Regions from separate parts of the Ancylomarina subtilis genome, predicted to be linked through region 2. Evidence: riboswitches for the same ligand, from Rfam matches in the RefSeq annotation. Region 2 holds a riboswitch; the other holds the start of a gene.
What was found. Region 2 has a riboswitch for thiamine pyrophosphate ahead of thiD (bifunctional hydroxymethylpyrimidine kinase/phosphomethylpyrimidine kinase). Riboswitches for the same ligand answer to the same signal wherever they lie in the genome.

Region 1: it holds a riboswitch for thiamine pyrophosphate, as region 2 does, so the genes downstream of both, thiS (sulfur carrier protein ThiS) here and thiD (bifunctional hydroxymethylpyrimidine kinase/phosphomethylpyrimidine kinase) in region 2, are expected to answer to the same signal.

What each region holds. Positions count from the first base shown of each region.
Region 1 covers NZ_SHKN01000002.1:359,096-362,513, forward strand. The annotation lists gene EV201_RS12420 (thiazole synthase) at 1-131, opposite strand, end outside; gene EV201_RS12425 (thiamine phosphate synthase) at 119-1,381, opposite strand; gene thiS (sulfur carrier protein ThiS) at 1,415-1,615, opposite strand; TPP riboswitch at 1,649-1,739, opposite strand; gene EV201_RS12435 (hypothetical protein) at 2,061-2,303, opposite strand; gene EV201_RS12440 (hypothetical protein) at 2,545-3,081, shown strand; gene EV201_RS12445 (PepSY-associated TM helix domain-containing protein) at 3,065-3,418, shown strand, end outside.
Region 2 covers NZ_SHKN01000001.1:565,964-569,381, forward strand. The annotation lists gene EV201_RS02345 (superoxide dismutase [Ni]) at 1-42, shown strand, start outside; gene EV201_RS02350 (YciI family protein) at 109-579, opposite strand; gene thiD (bifunctional hydroxymethylpyrimidine kinase/phosphomethylpyrimidine kinase) at 640-1,446, opposite strand; TPP riboswitch at 1,535-1,630, opposite strand; gene EV201_RS02360 (aspartate kinase) at 1,763-2,416, shown strand; gene EV201_RS02365 (tetratricopeptide repeat protein) at 2,490-3,221, opposite strand.

The DNA.
Region 1 (3,418 bases), on a different contig from region 2:
AGAGCAGTGGTGACCATTTCGCTGCCAGAGGCAATCAGAGCTTCTTCCATAAGTTGATTGGAACTGAATTTTCCGGTTCCAAGAAAAAGCCGGGAATTAAATTCCTGGCCCGCAATTGTTAGTTGTTGCATAACGGATTTATTAGTTGTTTAAGGTAGTTTGTTGTTGTTGAGATGAGATTTTCACTTGATGTAATGGCTGAGGATAAAGCAATACCATGCAGACCACTTTCCACAAGATCGGAGACGTCTTCAATATTGATTCCGCCGATGGCAACAATAGGCAAATGGATGTTTTCAATTTGGCACTGCTCTATGATTTGCTTGTAGCCCTTGAGCCCTAAAACAGGAGCTAAGTTCTTTTTGGTCTGCGTAAAACGAAAGGGACCCAAGCCGATGTAGTCGACACCTGACTGGTGTAGTTGGCGGATATCATTTATATCATTGGCCGTTCCGCCAATAATGTATTCACGTCCCAATAGTTTTCGGGCTGTGACGGGAGATAGATCAGCCTTACCCAGGTGAACGCCGTGGGCACCGATTTCTTTTACCAGATGTGCATGATCATTTAGGATAAGTTTTGCTTGATACTGATGACATATATCGGCTGCTTGCTTGCCCATTTTTAAAATATCTTCATCTGATTTATTTTTTAGACGAAGTTGAATCCATTTGGCACCTGCCTTGCACACCTGTTGGATTTGTTCCAATTCGTTCAGTTTGGAAAAATCGTTTGTGATGAATTGAAAATCTGAAATTGATGTGTTTTTTATCATCATTTTACTATTTGCTTGAATCTCATAAAAACGTTTGGAGACCAGTTCCGGACTAAGATGATTGCCTTCCCAAATACTTCCCAAAAGCGCACAACCCATAAATCCCAAATCCAAACAATCCTGAATATTTGTTTGGTCTATTCCGCCCAGAGCGATGCAGTTTTTAATTTCAGGATGATCCTGAAATAAAGTTTGGATCTCGTTGGGGTAGAAAGCAGAAGGGTAGCCTTGTTTAGAGATTGAATTGTAAATCGGACTCAAAAAAACATAGTCGTGCGTTTTGTAGTGGTTTAAAACTTCAAGGGGCGTATGGCAGGATCTGCTCCGGCTTATATTTTGACGTTTTATTGGATATTCATCTGTTTGATGGACGCTTTTGAAATGAACTCCTCCCAGATAGAATTCTTCAGCCAGAATATGGTGCTGATGCAGAATCACACGTGAATGGTATTGCTTTGCTAAGCTATGAAGCATGTGCTTTAATTCATTGATTGAAGCATGTGGTTTCCGAACATGTAGCCTCTGAAGTCCCGATTTAAAAAGGGCTTCCCAAAGGCGAACTTCATCCGGAAGGATTTCTTCAGGTGTAATAACTATAGGTGTCATAGGATTTTGAGATTAGTTTTGTTGAATAATAGATTAACCGCCTTGTGTGGCGCGAATCAACAAAACCTTATCATCTTCCTTTATCAGATGTTTATCCCATAGAATTGAGGGGATAATTTCTTGCCCTATGGCAACGGCTATGCCTTTGGGGGATGTATTGAGCTGGCAAAGCAGCTTTGAAATACTTGAGGCATCAGCGATATCGATGCTTTCATCATTTACATAAACCTTCATACGAGTTAGTTTTGTAGTAAATGAGAAGAGGCTTAAGCCAATGCTTGATATTCCTACGTCGGTATGATCCGAATCAGGTTATGAGGGTGTGATCTCAGCCCATAGGGCACCCCTTATCAATTACTATATTCAAAAAAAAATGTGTGTTTTACAGAAGGCTGGTAAACTGAAATCAGAATGATATTAACTCCCTTCGTCGGCATTATCCGCATCAGGTTCTTAAGGGTATAATCTCAGCCTGTTTTAATACCGATTAGCAATCAGCTAGGTTTACTTTTGCTTTAAACTCAAGTTACTTGTCTGATTGTCTATCGGAATTATACCATAAAAAAAGTGAATTAAATATCACAAGTTTAAATGAAATGGTATAAGGCACCCCCGTAAAACGTTGTCAAATGTATGGAAATATTTTAATAATAAAAGCCTAAACGGACTTCGTTCCGTATTATTTTTTTGAAGAGTCAGAAGAGGGAGATGTTTTCTTTTTAATTTGAGTAAGCTCCATTTTACGGATTCGGGCACGAATAGCCCCTTTGGTTCTGTTTAATTTGATAGCGATTTCTGAAACCGGGACACCATCGAAAAAAAGGTTAATCATGTCATCATCATCTTTTCTACTCCATGGCTTGTAGGCTTCCTTATTTTCTTTTTTTATTTGCTTGATCTTATTAAAGTCGTCCTGATTCATTTTGTTTTTTTTTATGTGATTATCTGGATTCCGATTGTAAAGATAGTTAGAAGTATTTAGTTTAAAACTTTGGATTGTTCCAGGCTTAATAAAAGCTTTGATGATAAATATAAAAGGAGTTTTTTGTCTTGTATTATGTTGTTAATGAATTGTTATCTTCTTTGGAGATATGTTTACTAAATTATAAATTTGATGTTCAATAAATGAAACAATAAATATTTAAACCTAAATCCTAAAATTGATGAAGTATCTAAGTTTATTAGCCCTGGTCCTGGTGTTTATGTCATGTAATTCAACGCAGTCTGGTTCGAAAAAACAGAATGCAGAGCAACAAGTTATCAGTCAGGTGAAATCAGCAACACTCAGTATCGATCAATTAATGACGGTGGCTGCAGATAAGGTCGGACAAGAGGTTTGTTTCAAAGGTTTGGTCAATCATGTGTGTGCCCATTCCGGAAAACGATGTATTTTGAAAAATGCGGAGGGAAATTTGTCTATCCGAGTTGAAGCGACGGGAGATCTTGAAGGTTTTAATAAGGAAATCGCGGGTAATGATTTGGTGGTGACCGGTATTCTTCGTGAGAAAAGATTAGCCACGAGTGAAATTGATGAGTGGGAAATGCAAGTGAAAGAAAAGTCTAAAAGTGAAGAAGGCGGGAAGCATTGCAGTTCAGAGATGGCAAACATTAAGGAAATGCGCGATTGGATGAAAGCCAACAACAAAGATTATTATGCCATTTATTATGTAGACGGAACAGATTATGAAGTTGTGGAGTAAGAAAGCTATACGTAAGTGGTTAAGACTGACTCATCGTTATCTGGGGTATTTCTTTGTGGGAATCACTCTTATTTATGCCATATCGGGCATTATCCTGAATCATAAAAAAAAGGGTGAAGATCCGGCTTATAAAACCGAATATATCAGTTATCAATTAAGCTCCGGTCTTAGTCCGAATCAAGTGACAGCGTATTGGAATGAGAATATATCGGATTATGCTTTAAACAGAATTATACCCGAATCCGAATCATACAACCTCTACTTAAAGGGTGGTTTGGGAACCTACAACCCGATGACCGGGGAGTTAAATTTTGAGGTTTATCAGAAGAAACTATGG
Region 2 (3,418 bases):
TTCGATCATGCCTATTTTAGCAAAGATGAACACAAGCATTAATTCAAACTATCAAAAAAACCTCTTCGTATTGATGAAGAGGTTTTTCTATTTTAAATAAACAGCTGCTTATTCGGCGATTGATTTTTTAGTCAACTGCTCGTGAATGGTATTTATCTCTTTAACCGCGGCTGAACCATACCAAGGATGTAATTCCATGATTAATCGGCCAGCCTTGACGGCAGGGTCGCTTTCAGTCAAACGCCTGGCTGCTTCCATGCTCTCTACATTAAAAATATAGATGCCTCTAATATCACCATCATCCATAAAAGGACCGGCAAGAACCAGAGTGCCCTCCTCTGCCATTTTCATGATATTTTTAAGATGAGCTTTTTGCAATTGTGCAGCAGTAATCGAATCTTGATTTCTATTGGGGCCTCTCTTTAAAAACGCCATCACGTACTGACTCATGCCATATTGATCCGCCTTCAATTTGAGTGCAAGTTCCTGATTATATTCTTTTTTATGGGATGTTTCCTGACAAGCACACAAGCAAACGCCTGTAATGCATAGAGATAGGAGGAAATGTAATGCTTTCATTTTTCAGATTTTAAATTGTATCTGTAAGATAAGAAAAACATTTAAGGCAACCGAAAACAGTTATTTCCAATATTGATAAAAGTGATGCACGGGGCCATGGCCTTTCCCAATGTTATAATCACGTCCTTCTTTTATTGAATTTGTAATATAAAGTTTAGCGCGTTGAGCTGATTCTGATATTGTGAACCCTTTTGCCAGAAAAGAAGCTAATGCTGAAGACAAGCTGCAACCTGTTCCATGCGTATTTTGTGTTTCAATTCTTTTCGATTTCAAATCATGGCTTTGTGATGTTTCAAAATCGTATAAAACATCGATTAAATCATCCCCGGTTAAGTGGCCGGCTTTTAATAAAACAGATACCTGGTATTTTTCAGCTAATTCTTTGGCTACTCCTCTAAACTCAGCTTGTTTTTCAATTTTTCTTCCCAGCAATATTTCTGCTTCAGGCAGATTAGGCGTGATAATCCTCACTTTAGGGAATAAAATTGTTTTGAGATTATCGATAGCTTCATTCTGAAGCAATTGATTTCCTGAAGTGGCCACCATTACCGGATCAAGCACAACATTCTTTATTTGATATTTATCCAGACAGGCAGCTACCATTTGTATGATTTCAGAGGAATGTAACATTCCAATTTTAATAGCATCTGTGCCAATATCATCAAGTACAGCTTCAATTTGAGACTTAACTGTCATTGAAGGTACTGGGTGAATATCTTTTACGCCAAGTGTATTTTGTGCTGTAATAGCGGTTATTGCAGAACTGGCATAGCATTGACAAGCTGAAATCGTCTTGATGTCAGCCTGAATTCCAGCTCCTCCGCCAGAATCACTTCCTGCAATGGTGAGGACTTTATGGTATTTCATGTCTTAGTTCAATTTAGGTTTAGGAACGTTTCAGACATAAATGTTGTTGTGGGATAGGAAATATAAGATAAGAGCCTGGTTAAAAGCTCTTAAAATGAATTCGTTTTCCTACGCTGCTATTATGCATGTCAGGTTCCAGGGTTTTATCTCAGCCTGATGGAATCAAGCACCCCTAACGGTATGACAAATATATTCTTTTTATGATTAAATCTATAAAATGCTATCACATTCAATTATTTCAATAAAATTGAATTCTTATGGAAAATTCGTGTGAAAATTTAAACAATATGTCTATTTTTGAGAAAAATATATACATATGCTTAGTATTTCTCAGATCGTAGAAAAAATCATTGCACATCAACCTTTTCTTGCTGAAGCCTTGGTTGAAGGATTGATAAATGTTTCCTCACTGGCTCGAAAAATTCAGCCTGAGGTGGAACAACATTTCGGTGACCAGGTAAAAAGTGGTGCCATCGTTATGTCTATCAATAGACTGATCCCTAAGATGAAAGGGAAAATCTCACATCTTGGAGCCGAAGTGGTTGTTCGGGATATCATTGTCCGTTCACAATTGGTGGATTATACTTACAAGAATTCGAGTATGTTGATCGAGAGACATACAGATTTGTTGAGAGCTATTGGTCCAAATCAGGAATTCTTCTACACGATGGTCCAGGGGGTTTTTGAGTCGAATTTGGTTGTTAGTCAATCTTTAGCCGATCAGGTAGAAACGATTTTTGAGGAAGAAAGTATGTTGAGTAAAAGTGGGCGTCTTTCTGCTGTCACCCTTAAATTACCAGATGTGAATGCACAGCAAGCTGGTTTCTATTACCATATTCTTAAAAGTATTGCCTGGGCTGGAATTAATATACGGGAAGTAATATCTACGACTAATGAATTTACGATTGTAGTGAATGATGATGCGATTGACAAAACCTTCTCTGTATTAAAGAATTTAGGACAAAGCTAGAATATAGAAATTGAAAAAATACAAAAAAAGGGATGCTCAAAGCATCCCTTTTATATTTTGAAGTGATTGTAGTTTACAATACAGCTTTTACTTCTTTTAATAAAGAATCAACATCTTCTCTGGCAGGAGCAAGAGTTTTAGCTTTTGTGTACTGAGCAACGGCTTTCTTGTAGAAAGACTTTGCTTTTGCAATTTCAACAGCAAATTTCTCTTTTTCAGTATTTGCTAATGGATTAGCAGCAGCTTGAATTTTAGCACCTTCTCCAAAGTATAGAGAACCGAGACTAACGATAGCGTCAGTTTTCATTGAAGATTTCAATTCAATAGCTTGCTTGTATGCTGCTTCAGCATCATCAAATTTAGAAGCTTTCTGAGCTTTCTGTCCTTCAATTAAATAATGCTTGGCTAAAGTTTTAGTCAATTTCGCATTTTTTGCAGGAACAGCAGCAATACCCGCTTTTAAGGTTGCAACCATCTCGTCATATTTGTTCAGTTTTTTAAGAGCAGTTGCTTTTCTTAAATATGAACTTGATAGTTTATATTTTGCAGTAATGGCTTTGTCAAAATAGATAACAGCCTTAGCGTAATCTTTAACTTTTGTTGCAGCATAACCAACGTTATATACTGTTTTAATATCATCTGCTGCTTCAGGTAGTCTTAGGTAGTTTTCTAAATGAACGATAGCTGCTTTGTAATCTTTCGCTTTCAGTGCAGCGTTTCCGTCATTTTTCAATTGCACTGCATCCTGTGCAAATGCACCTAAAACACTCATACAAACAACTAGGGTAAGAAATAACTTTTTCATATTTTTAATTTGGTTTAAATTTTTGATCTGGGCCACAATACAATATTAATCCAATTTTCACAAGGAATTAAAAGTGTTTTGTATTCCGATCGATGTCACTTATGTTATTAATTTTGTTCTTGATTTTTCAAAAACAAGCCTAAAAATAACGATTTCATTAAATAATCAAATAAAATTGATTAAAAAATTGTTAAAAG